Linked DNA regions of Methylomonas sp. 11b. The protein of the gene in region 1 interacts with the protein of each later gene in a pairwise test. Links are inferred from orthologs where the notes say so. Each region holds a gene or a part of one and is shown on either strand. Other genes may lie near its edges.

Region 1 (6,413 bases):
AATACTTACAAGCCTGCCCACCGCTGGCCTATCTGGCAGAGGAGATTCGCTACCATCACACGCGCTGGGAGCAATTAGTTGAGTTGCCGCTGGCGCCTCGTGTGCGGTTGCGTGCCAATCTGTTGTTTCTGGCTGATCGGATTGATGTGTTGCAAGTCCCGTATTTGGCCAGCGAACAAATTCTGGTGGCCGCGCCCAAAATAGTGGAGCGATTACTGAGCTATTCGGGATCGCTGTTTGCGCCTGAGCTGTTGGCTGCGTTTGCGGAACTGGCGAAAAGCCAGGCGTTTTGGCTGGCGATGGATCCGGATTATTTGGATGAGGATTTACGCGAATTGGGGCGCGACTTGCCGACGGTAGACTTGGCTTATCCTTCGCTGCGGGAAATGGCGCGGCTATTTTCGCGAGTGGTGGATGCGAAAAGCCCGTACACCGAGCAGCATTCTGAACGGGTTGCGCAAATCTCCAGGCAATTGGCATTGGATTTGGGGGTGACTGGTTGCGATCTGGAGCAGGTGGAAATTGCTGGTTTATTGCACGATCTTGGCAAATTGCGGGTTTCCGAAGACATCATCGACAAACCGGGTAGCCTGACCCCTGAAGAACGGGCCTGCATGCAGCGGCACAGTTACGATACTTACCGAATTTTGCAGCGGGTATTTACCGACTCTAAGATTCCGCAATGGGCTGGCTTGCACCACGAAAATCTGCGTGGCGAAGGCTATCCGTTCAAGACTATCGGCAAGTCTTTGGAGTTGGAGTGTCGGATTATCAGCGTCGCTGATATTTTTCAGGCCTTGGCGCAGTCCCGCCCCTATCGCGAGGGTATGTTATTGGCTGGCATTATCGAGCATCTGCGGCAACGCGTGGCTGAAGGCGTATTGGATGGCGAGGTGGTTGCTAAGTTGATCGAGAATGCGGACGTTTATTACGAACTGGCGCAAGGCAATTGATCAATGGCTTAAACCGGCCGCCAAAGCACTGTGCTTGTCCGCGACATATAGGTCTGGGCCTTGTAAAAATATTCGCTCGAAGCCGAAAACACAAAAGCCGAAGGCATCAATACACGCCTCCGGCTTTTAGCGACAGCGAACTAAACCGCTGATTACGCTTGGCGTTGTTTTCTGGTATTAAAGCCCATCAAACCGAGTAAGCCGGAACCCATCAGCCAGGCTGCGGCGGGAACCGGTACTGAGGTAATTGGGCCGCTTCCGCCATTGTTGTCTAGGCAATATTCAACATAGAGCTCTGCCGCTTTGAAAAAATAATCTTTGCTACCAGAATCCTTCACGCCCAATACGGCCGTCAATGAGGCGAAGCCGGTTTTGGAAAGAAAATCGCTAACATCCAAACTAATATATTGTTTGTAGCCATCGACTTCGGTCCAGCTTGTGGAAACGTTGGAGCCGTTAATCGATGTAATACGGGCGTATTCCTTTCTATCTTTTATCAGGCCATTTGAGTTGGAATCGTCCGCCGATGTTGAGTCATCGCGCAACCATATTTTCAGTAGAGCGTTATTGATAAAGGTGGTGTCCAGCTGATAGTCGAAGTTAAGGGTGTAGCTATTATTGCTGGTATCGCTATCTGCTTTCGAAATTAGCATGCCGCTGCTGCCGCCGGATAAAGTCAGACTCAATGTTTCTAAATCGCAAGACGCTTGGTTGCCGCAGCCACCGTGTCTGGAATCGTTGTCGTGTTCATGTTCAAAACCATTTGACGCAAAGGCGGAGGGAGTGAGCAGGGCCGAAGATAATAGAATGGAAGCAGTCAATAGCGTTTTCATGGCAAGTACCCAGAAGTAATGAATGGAAATTTATCGGAGGCGATTGGACGCAGAACAGGATGTGTGCGGCAAATCAGCTGGTGATCAGTGTATCCAGGTATGTAACTGTGTTTAATTGTCCGTTCGTGCCATGACAATTTTGTCATGGCGGACGGTTTGGACGGAGAGATTGGATTGCCGAGATAGCTTAAGGGCGGTATGGATTACCACCCTACCGAGTCCGCTGTTGAGCGGGATGAAAACCTAACAGAGCTGAATAGTGGCATCAAAAGAGCGAATTCTTAGCTCAGTTGCTTGTAGTGTAAGCAGTTATGACTAGAGAGTTAATTCAGCGGCTGGAAGTCCGTCAGTCTTGACGTCTGCAATTCGGTAAAGAAATCGACGCTGCCGCGATTACCGCATAGCCGGGTATAATCCGCCGCTATTGTTTGCAACCGCTGTTCGCCATGTCCGAAGACTACTATTTCACCCCCGACCAAGCCGTCGAATCCCTAAAAGTACCGCCGCATTCCATTCAGGCCGAGCAGTCGGTGCTGGGCGGCTTGATGCTGGATAACCAAACCTGGGATTCGGTCGCCGACAAAGTGGTCGAGACAGACTTTTATCGCCGCGATCATCGATTGATTTTCCGTGCTATAGCCCAGTTGGCGGAGAAACAAGATCCGTTCGACGTGGTGACCTTGTCAGAGGTGCTGGAAACGACCGGCGAATTGCAGGATGTGGGCGGTTTGGCATATTTAAGTACGCTGGCGCGAGATACACCCAGCGCAGCGAATATCGTGGCCTATGCCAACATCGTCCGTGATCGCTCGGTTTTGCGGCAACTTATCCACGTCGGCACCGAAATTTCCGATTCGGCATTTACCACCGAGGGCCGGGAAACTGCCGATTTGCTCGAAAATGCCGAACGCAAGGTATTCGAAATCGCCGAACAGCGCCAACGTGGGCAGGGGGGATTCAGCTCTATCAAATCCTTGCTGGCCAAAGCCGTGGATAAAATCGAAACTCTCTACGAACTCGATGGCGACATCACCGGCGCCAGCACCGGCTTCACCGATCTGGACGAAAAAACCTCCGGTTTGCAACCCGCCGATTTGATTATCGTCGCCGGCCGGCCATCGATGGGTAAAACCACGATTGCGATGAATATGGCCGAAAACGTGGCGCTGAAAAGCGGCATGCCGGTGGCGGTGTTCAGTATGGAGATGCCGGGCGAATCATTGGCGATGCGGATGATGTCGTCGCTGGGCCGCATTGATCAACACAAGGTACGCACAGGTAAGCTGGACGACGACGATTGGCCGCGTTTGACTTCGGCGATCAACTTGCTGGCGGAAACCAAGATGTTTATCGACGACACGCCAGCCTTGACGCCGACCGAAGTGCGTTCGCGCGCCCGCCGTTTGACCCGCGAACACGGTCAGCTGGGCTTGATCGTGCTGGACTATTTGCAGTTGATGCAATCGCCGGCCAGCGGCGATAACCGGGTGCAACAGATTTCCGATATTTCCCGCGGCTTGAAGGCGCTGGCAAAAGAGCTCAATGTACCGGTGATTGCACTGTCTCAGCTCAATCGTAATCTGGAGCAACGCCCCAACAAGCGGCCGGTGATGTCCGATCTGCGTGAGTCCGGCGCGATCGAGCAGGACGCCGATTTGATCATCTTTGTTTATAGGGACGAGGTCTATCACGAAGACAGCCCGGACAAAGGCATCGCCGAGGTGATTATCGGCAAGCAGCGGAACGGCCCTTTGGGGACGGTGCGGCTGACTTTCCTGGGCCAATACACCCGCTTCGAAAACTTTGCCGGCGTCTATAACGGCCCCGAGGATTACGAATGACGCCTGCGGCTTTTGTGCATCTGGATTTGGACGCCGTGCGCCACAATTTGGCGCAAGTGAAGCGTTACGCGCCGGACAAAAAAATCATGGCGGTGATCAAGGCCAACGGCTACGGCCACGGCATGACGCTGGTAGCCACCGCTTTGGACTTGGCGGACGGCTTTGCCGTCGCCAGGGTGGACGAGGGCGTCAGGCTGCGGCAAGCCGGATTTAAACAATCCATCACCGTGTTGCAAGGCTTTGTCTGCGTCGATGAGTTGTGGCAGTTGTTGAAATATCAATTGGCGGCGGTGATCCACACTCCCCAGCAAATCGCTATTTTGCAACAGCAAGCCGACTCCGAAGGCAAGCTTGCCGTCTGGCTGAAAATGGATACTGGCATGAACCGCCTGGGTTTTAAGGGCGCGGACTTCAGCGCTGCTTATCAGCAGTTATTGGGCTGCGCGCTAGTCGAGCAACCGATCAATCTGATCACCCATTTTGCCAACGCAGACGACTTGCTGGACGACAAAACCCGCCGGCAAATCGATTTGTTCAACGACGCGGTCAAAGACTACCCCGGCGTGTGCAGCATCGCCAATTCCGCGGGCATTATCGGCTGGCCGAATGTCCGCTTCGGCGCCGCTCAGGATCGCAGTAGCGATTGGGTTAGGCCGGGGTTGATGCTCTATGGCTGTTCGCCGTTTGCCGGCAAGACCGGGGCGGATTTTGGTTTGAAGCCGGTGATGAGTTTGCATTCACGGTTGATCGCGGTCAAGGATGTCGCCGCCGGCGAAACGGTCGGTTACAGCGGCACCTGGCAATGCAAAACTGCGACTCGGCTGGGTGTGATTTCCATCGGCTACGGCGACGGTTACCACCGCCACACCAAGAGCGGCGCGCCGGTGTTGGTAAACGGCCAACGAGTGCCGTTAATCGGCCGGGTATCCATGGACATGATCACCGTCGATCTTAACGAACAACCGGCTGCGCAACCCGGCGACCCCGTGACCTTGTGGGGCGACGGCTTGCCGGTCGAAGAAATCGCCCGCTATGCGGAAACCATCCCCTACACCTTGCTGTGCGGGATTACGCAGCGGGTGCAGGTCATCGAGCAGGGCACGGAATAAGTGCGAAGGTTCCTTAATCCTTAATCATCGAGCTTTTTTGGGCTATTCAGCTTTTAACTCGAGTATCCGGATATGGGCGATCACTAATCGGTGCGAGTTCGTTTCTTCCATGTTCTGCAAAGAGCGGATAAAAATGGCTTAATTGACTTACCGGTAATTTTTTCTTAGTGCCAGAAAACCGGCTATGCCGGAAACAAACAAAAACAGTGCTGATGGAATTGGAACAGGCGATGCTAATAAAAGACCCTGGCCATTTCCCAGTCTTCCCCAGGTCACATCCTTTGCTGTTAAGTAAGTTGGAATTAAATCAACAGCCGATACAGTATCGGGCAAGTTCCGCAAAGCTATTTGCATAAACGACGGAAGCACGGATTGTGCGTAGGAATATTGCATTCCAAAAATAATGTTGCTTGCACTCCAAGGATTGATGTTATACGCAACACCAGAATATGGCGTAATGCTAGAATACCAAGATGATGAGGGATTTTCAGAAGCGAAATAACTTACTCTAGATAAGAAAAAATTAGCTTCTGTTGGGTCTGAAAAATCTTGTCTTTTTATATAAGCAATTTCAGGCAAAAACTCAAAATACAACTGTTCAAACATTCCATTTGGGTTCGACAGAGAGATATCTATGTTAATAGAGTTACTAGATACGTCAGTTATTGTTACTGCAGCAAATGGTGTATTTAAGTTTTCTATATCATGGTCTGTCGCGTAGATCGATGGGGCGTTTTTGAAAAAAGAATAAGAAAAAGTGCTTCCTGAACAAATACTACTAAAACTAAATAAAGAAATAAGAAATACAAAAATTGATAACTTCCTCATGATGTTTTTTCCCTGTAGGTAAAGTTGTGTATTGATTAAAACGCTATAGCCGAAAACTTCAAATCGGGTTATCCGGCCTTATGTTGGCGGAACACATTTCAGGTGCCGATTACCACAAATTATTGCAAGCCCAAAACGAGCCCACTTTATCAAAGTTATACCCCCACTTCCACTTCGTACCCCGAGTATTTGCGGATATTGATCACGCCGTTGTCGAAGATCAAATACTGGCCTTTGATGCCTTCCAAGATGCCGGACACCAGTGGTTCTTTGTCGAAATTAAACGATTTTACCTTGCTGGGGTATTGCAGCACCGGATAGTCCAGCGTCAGGGATTCGGCATCGCTGAGCAATTGCGGCGGGCTGTCGGGAAATTGCGCGGCGATGCCTTGCAACTGATCCGCGCATTCTTTCAGCAATTGATCGCGGATTACAGCCAGATCCAAGGGCACGGTGTTGTTTTTCAACATTTGTTGCCAGCTGGTTTTATCGCTGACATGTTGCGCCAAGGTGACTTCGATCAATCCCGACAGATGGCGGGAAACGACCTTAAAAATGGGTAAGGCTTGCACCGCGCCTTGATCGATCCAGCGGGTTGGGGTTTGCGATTGGCGGGTGATGCCGACCTTAATTCCGGAAGAGTTCGCCAGATAAACAATATGCGGTTGAAAGCAAAACTCCTCGCCCCAACTGGGTTCGCGGCAAGTACCGGCAGCGTAGTGGCAGGTTTCCGGTTTCATGATGCACATATCGCATTGCGCCAGCTTGATGAAACAGGGGTAGCAGTAGCCTTGATTGAAGCTTTTATTGGTTTTTTTCGCGCAATGGACGCAAAAAATCTGGCCGGTG
Region 2 (6,439 bases), 590 kb from region 1 along the record:
AAGGCGGAGAAATACCCGCATTGTTCAGCAGCGTATGTAGATTCTTGGCGACATCTTCGACATGGATAGGAGCATTTATTAGATCGCTCCAGCCAAGCCCTGGACGGTCATAGGAACAAACTCGCATGCTCTGAGCAAGCTTGGATTGAACTGGATGCCAACTCAAAGAGTTTTCGCCAAGACCCGCTTCGAGAGTCAGCGTTGGAAAACCGGAGCCCATGCAGAATAGGTGAAGGTTTACGCCGTTTACTGAAATCATGCGCCCGGGAGGTGGGAATGCGGCCAGGTCTGCTGTAGTCCTTTGGAATTGATAAACGGCTCCTGCCAGCATGGCAAAGCATACGATGGCAAACCCGAAGATTAAGAAGCGAAAACGCTGCAAGAAAGCGAAATCCATGACGCCCAACTTAGAGGTAACCAGGCACGGCACGGAAAACTGAAAAACAAAACCGCATATAACCGCGCTCCGGTTGAGCGCCACGTTGGGTATTTTTTCTGCATCATGATGTTTTCCTTTGAAAGCCATAGACTAGGCCTAGGCATGTATAAAATAACCAAAATGCGCCAGGAAGCGGAACTATAGTTATTGAAGGCTCAGGCAATCCTACAATATCCGATAACCAGTAACGAACAGAATTTCCGCCACGAAAACTAAAGCTCAAGTAAGACTCTCCGTTGTCCACAGCTGTTTGCAAAAGTATTGAGGTGTCAATGGATAGAAATCCTCCATAAACATCAGTAAAGACGTGAAAAAGTGTCCCCATATTCCATTCGTCAGTACTGACGACCCCATCGCCAGCAAAGGAATATATCTTAAATATACCTGGTTCTGGATCGAGACTTTCTATAGGGATACTGAGTGACGAACTCGGTAATATTCCAGTTAATCCACTAATATCAAAATGAACTAACGTACGATCTTCTGTACCAAGTTTTACAGCGTCAAAACCCAGAAGTAAAACGTTCGCACCACCGTCAAAGCTTCGTAGTCCCGTCATATCAGTTGGCGTAATCGTCGCTGCTTCTATTTTCATCGTTGCCGAGAAAAAAAGAATGGTAGCTATTGCAATAATGTTTTTGGGGTTCATGACTAATCTCCTATGTCTAGTCCTGATAAGACCTAACGTGGCGCTAACCGGCCTGCGCGGCTTTTCGCGCGGGTCCGGTTGAGCGCAGTGTTAGACGCTTGGCGACAACACGAACCATACCTGCAAGCCCAGGCTCGATGCGGACCGTAAACCCTTTGGCTTGAAGTTTCGAGGATACCCACTCCGGCGAAAGCCTGAGTTTTCGATAGGAGCTGACGCTTAGTTGCCAGATAGAACCACTGCGCTCGTGAAGCACATCGTGAACGGTAACGTAGTCGGGAGAGTACTCAAGAAAGCAAGTCAGGATGCGATCATTGTCACTTTTTACGGGGATAAAGCGTCCATCCCCAACTAGGGCTGAGGTGTAGTCTCGAAAGGTGGTAATGAACATGCCGTCTGGGTGTAACGACTCTGCGACAAGAGAAAACAATTGCTCGACGGACTGCGTATCTGACAGATGAGTCAACGTGTCGCCCATGCATAGGATGAGGTGCGCCTTCGCGTTCAAGTACTTTTGAAAGGCCAGCAAATCGTCCTCCACCGTTTGAATGGGCAGCGACTCGATGTGGTCTTGTAGTACTTCAAGAAGCTTTGGGGAGCTGTCTATAGCGACCACCGAATAGCCGCAACGAGCCAACGGAATGGAGTGCATACCGAAGCCCGCTCCTAGATCAATAGCAGTAAAAGGGGCGCGTTCCTCGAATTAGACCAAGTGCGTGCCAAAATTCGTTTGAGGCTCTAAAGCATTCGCACAGAAAAGGCCTTACGCGGACTGGATTAAACGATTTATTTTGTATTTTGGCAAGCAACATCCGCGCGACCTGGGTGCTAGAGAAATTGAGCAGTTTTTGACGCATGTCTACTGTCTCCCAAGTTCCAGTTTGGTAATCCAGTGCTTGGGTATAGCCCACGAAATCAGAGAATCAACATTATCGTCCTTAGCCTGAGATAATAACCTTCTTGTTATTCACTTAGCTGTTGTCGTGTCCCCCAAACTCAACCCCCAACAACTCGCCGCCGTTAAAATTATCGATAGACCGCTACTGGTGCTGGCCGGCGCTGGCAGCGGCAAGACGCGGGTGATTACCGAGAAGATTGCGTATCTGGTGCAGCAAGGCACTGCCGCGCGGCATATTGCGGCGGTGACTTTTACCAACAAGGCGGCGCGGGAAATGAAGAGCCGGGTTGGCCGTTTGTTGGATGACAAGCAGGGGCGTGGGCTAAGAGTCTCGACTTTCCATTCCCTGGGTTTGGATATTTTGCGCGCCGAGCACAAGGCTCTGGGTTATAAGGCCGCGATTACCTTGTTCGACGAGCAGGACCGGTTGACTTTGCTGCGTAATCTAATCAGTCACGGTGTCGGCGGTTGCGATATTGATAACGTCGAGCAGTACAACTGGCAAATCGGCCAGTGGAAAAATGCCTTCATCACCCCGCTACAAGCCTTGAGTCAATCCGACGCCAACAGCCTGCCGACGGCGCTGCTTTACGAAGCATTTACCCGTAGTTTAAAGGCTTATAACGCCACCGATTTCGACGATCTGATTTTGTTGCCAGTGCTGCTGTTCCAACAACATCCGGATGTGCTGGAGAAGTGGCAAAACAAAATTCGCTATTTACTGGTGGACGAATACCAGGACACCAATATCACTCAGTATCAACTGGTCAAGCTATTGGCTGGTAATCTCGGCCGCTTTACGGTGGTCGGCGACGATGACCAATCGATCTACGCCTGGCGCGGTGCGCAACCGGAGAACCTTGGACAACTGCAAAAAGATTACAGCCGCTTGCAGGTAATCAAGCTGGAACAAAACTACCGTTCCGCCGGGCGGATTTTGAAGGTGGCCAACCAATTGATCGCCAACAACCCGCACGCCTTCGAGAAAAAACTCTGGAGCGAACTGGGTTATGGCGACCCGTTGCGAGTGCTTAGTCACAAGAACGACGTGGCCGAGGCTAAGCAAGTTACTGCCGAAATTGTGCATCATCGCTTCAAGACCGGCGGCAGCTATGGCGATTACGCGATTCTGTATCGCGGCAATCACCAGTCGCGTTTGTTCGAGAAGGAATTGCGCGAGAACAATGTGCCCTATTTCATCAGCGGCAGCGCCTCGTTTTTTTCCTATGCGGAAATCAAGGACGTACTGGCGTATTTGCGCTTGCTGGTTAATCGCGACGACGATGCGGCCTTCTTGCGGGTGATCAACACGCCGCGCAGGGAGATTGGGCCGACCACGCTGGAAAAGCTCGGCGCCTACGCCAACGAGCGGCATATCAGTTTGTTTGCGGCCTGCAACGAGTTGGGCCTACAACAGCGGCTGCCGGAAAAATCGGTACAACGTTTGAGCAAATTTTGCGATTGGTTGAAAGAGACGGCGATTAAGGTTGAGCGCGAGGATACCTTTGTAGTGATCAACAAGATGATCGACGAGATCAACTACTCGGCCTGGTTGCAAGAAAACAGCAAAACCCCGGCAGCGGCGGAACGCAAACTGAAAAATGTTTACGAGTTGATCGAATGGCTGCAACGTCTCGCCACTAAAGACCAAGGCGCTCAGCAGTCGCTGGCGGATGTGATTGCCAAGGTGATGTTGCTGGATATTTTGGATCGCAATCAGGAAGACGAAGCCGGCGATCAGGTGAGCTTGATGACCTTGCATGCTGCCAAGGGCTTGGAGTTTCCGCATGTGTTTTTGATTGGCATGGAAGAAAACCTGCTGCCGCATCAGAACAGCATCGAAACCGAGAATATCGAAGAAGAGCGGCGTTTGGCCTATGTGGGCATCACTCGCGCCCAACAGACTTTAACCTTTAGTTATTGTACGCATCGCAAGCGTTACGGCGACATGGCCGAGTGCGAACCCAGCCGGTTTTTAAACGAACTGCCGGAAGAGGATCTGGAATGGGCCAACAAAAAGCAGTTGCCGCCGGAAGAGATTAAGCAGCGCGGCAAGGCTAGTCTTGCCGCACTGAAGACGATGTTGAATTGAGCCTATTGCAGGACTACGAAAAACCCCTCGCCGCCGCGTTGCAGATTGACCAGCAATGGCGCATTGGGATTGACCACCTGCTTGATTTCATCCAAATTTCTGACCCGGTAACGGTTGGCGGTGACGATGATGTCGCCGGGCCGCAAACCGGTTTTCCAGGCTTTGGAATTCTGTTCGACTTTTTCGATCATTACGCCTTCCACCTGATCCTTGGGGGTTACGCCGAGCACGGCTCCGCTTAGAGTCGGATGCAGTTTATTGCCGTCCAGCTCCGGCCGTTTCGGCTTGCCGATAGTGGCTTGTAGCGACTTGCGTTCTTCGCCGCGCATGATCTCCAGGTTGGCGGTGTCGCCGATCTGCAGCAAACCCACCGCATTACGAATTTGGGCGCTGCCACCTTTGACGTCCTGACCGTTGATTGCCAGGATAATATCGCCCGGCTCTAACCCTGCTTTTTCCGCAGGCGATCCCGCCTCTACCCGGCTTACGACCGCACCGTGTTGGCTTTTCAGGGCAAAGGCTTTTACCAGTTCCGGCGTCAAATCTTGCGTGGTTACACCCAACAAACCGCGGCGCACTTCGCCGTGCTGCACCAGCGACTCCATCAGCCGAGTCGCCATATTCGAGGGAATCGCGAAACCGATGCCGACGTTGCCGCCGGTGGGCGCCAGGATTGCCGTGTTCATGCCGACAAATTCGCCGCGTAAATTCACCAAGGCGCCGCCGGAGTTGCCGGGGTTGATCGAGGCATCGGTCTGAATAAAGTCTTCGTAGCCTTCAATCCCCAGCCCGGAACGACCCAGGGCGCTGACGATACCGGAGGTAACGGTTTGGCCGAGGCCGAACGGGTTACCTATGGCGACCACGAAGTCGCCGACTTTAAGCTGGCTGGAGTCGGCGATTTTCAAGGCGCTCAGGTTATCGGCGGGGATTTGAATCACCGCGACGTCGGCTTCCGGATCGGTACCCAATAGTTTGGCGTTAAGCTGCCGGCCGTCGCTGAGGGTGACGGTGATTTTATCGGCTTTATCGATCACATGATTATTGGTCAACACATAACCTTGATCCTTATCGATGATCACGCCCGAGCCCAGGCTGTTTTTTTGCTGTTGCCGCTGGTTTTTGGGGATATTGAAAAAACGCCGAAGCGCCGGATCGATCATCAATGGATTTTCCTGTACCCGCACATTGGTCGAGGTGGAAATGTTAACGACGGCGGGCATGCTTTGCTCCAGCATCGGTGCCAGGGAGGGTAATGGCGCGCCGTCGACTTGTCCGGGTAATTCTGCGCCGGCTCGCCAGCTGCTCAGGCCAAACAAGATAATCAGGAATAGTTTGTTCATGTTCGTCATGGTTTTTGCATTCCAGGCAGTTAAGTTGCCAGCATGGACACGCTGGGTGGCTAAATGTTTCACTGAGAGTTTACTTAATAATCGACTATCATAGATTAAGTTTTCTTGTTGGTTTCCCTTCACTTTTTATTCGCGACGAGTACGTGGCTGTCGACATCCATTCCGCTGAGGGCCGTGTCATTCGGCAATTAATTCCGCTATCCACCTTGCCCTTCAGTAAGTTTGAGGCGCTGTGCGCACAAATCAAGATAGAGGATGCGGAAGAGGGTCAATTTTTGTTCAAATGCGGGGATGAACGTAACGATCTGGTTTACTTGATCGACGGTAGCGTGACCTTGCAGACCGATCTGTTAAAGATAGAAACGATCAAGTCGGATAGTCCTTCGGCGCGCTTCGCGCTGGCGCATCAAATCCCCAGAAAAGTGCATGCGGTTGCGAGTACCCGAATTCGTTTTTTGCGATTGAATGCTGATATGATGAAATCGGTTCAAGATGTCCCGTATGAAGAAGCAGAGAGTTTTATGGTAGTTGAAGAGGTGGAGGACAATGACGACTGGATGACGACCTTGTTGAAGTCGCCGGTATTTCGGGCGTTGCCTCCGGCTAATTTGCAAAAAATTTTGATGGGTATGCAGGAAGTGCGCGTGGATGCCGGCACCGTGATTGTCAACCAAGGTGAGCCGGGCGATTTTTACTACATCATCAAAAGAGGGCAATGCTTGGTGAGCAGGAAGCCGGCACCGAATGCCAAAGAGATCAAGTTGGCGCAACTCAGCGATCAGGATACTTTTGGCGAGGACGCGCTGATTTCAGGTGAGCCTCGTAATGTTTCAGTCAGTGCTTTGACCGATGTGTGTTTGTTGCGTTTGGGTAAGGAACAGTTTCTAACCTTAATCAAGCAGCCAACGCTTAAATATATCAGCTATAAAGATGCCCAGGATTTAGTCGCCAAGGGCGCCGATTTGATCGATGTGCGCGAGCCCGACGAATATAAGCCCAAGCATTTGCC

What was found.
Region 2: the proteins of dnaB (region 1) and rep interact in binary tests that used the Escherichia coli proteins (3 or more experiments, as listed by UniProt). The link is inferred for Methylomonas sp. 11b from one-to-one orthologs.

The regions. Positions count from the first base shown.
Region 1 is NZ_KI911557.1:3,825,351-3,831,763, forward strand. Bases 1,540-4,429 are described here. They hold dnaB (replicative DNA helicase), read left to right. Parts: upstream 1,540-2,232; coding sequence 2,233-3,627; downstream 3,628-4,429. Other genes in these bases: METH11B_RS0118380 (VPLPA-CTERM sorting domain-containing protein), read right to left, coding at 1,540-1,786; alr (alanine racemase), read left to right, coding at 3,624-4,429. Outside these bases: METH11B_RS0118375 (HD-GYP domain-containing protein), read left to right, coding at 1-953; more of METH11B_RS0118380, read right to left, coding at 1,106-1,539; more of alr, read left to right, coding at 4,430-4,736; METH11B_RS29225 (hypothetical protein), read right to left, coding at 4,884-5,564; METH11B_RS0118400 (DUF2797 domain-containing protein), read right to left, coding at 5,720-6,413. UniProt on the Escherichia coli protein: The main replicative DNA helicase, it participates in initiation and elongation during chromosome replication. Travels ahead of the DNA replisome, separating dsDNA into templates for DNA synthesis.
Region 2 is NZ_KI911557.1:3,231,329-3,237,767, reverse strand. The notes cover bases 1,659-4,574. They hold rep (DNA helicase Rep), read left to right. Parts: upstream 1,659-2,071; coding sequence 2,072-4,078; downstream 4,079-4,574. Other genes in these bases: METH11B_RS0115560 (DegQ family serine endoprotease), read right to left, coding at 4,081-4,574; METH11B_RS30050 (hypothetical protein), read left to right, coding at 1,880-2,035; METH11B_RS0115570 (class I SAM-dependent methyltransferase), read right to left, coding at 1,659-1,764. Also shown: METH11B_RS27905 (alpha/beta fold hydrolase), read right to left, coding at 1-526; METH11B_RS0115575 (hypothetical protein), read right to left, coding at 501-1,088; more of METH11B_RS0115570, read right to left, coding at 1,132-1,658; more of METH11B_RS0115560, read right to left, coding at 4,575-5,421; METH11B_RS0115555 (cyclic nucleotide-binding domain-containing protein), read left to right, coding at 5,574-6,439. UniProt on the Escherichia coli protein: Rep helicase is a single-stranded (ss)DNA-dependent ATPase involved in DNA replication; it can initiate unwinding at a nick in the DNA. It binds to ssDNA and acts in a progressive fashion along the DNA in the 3' to 5' direction.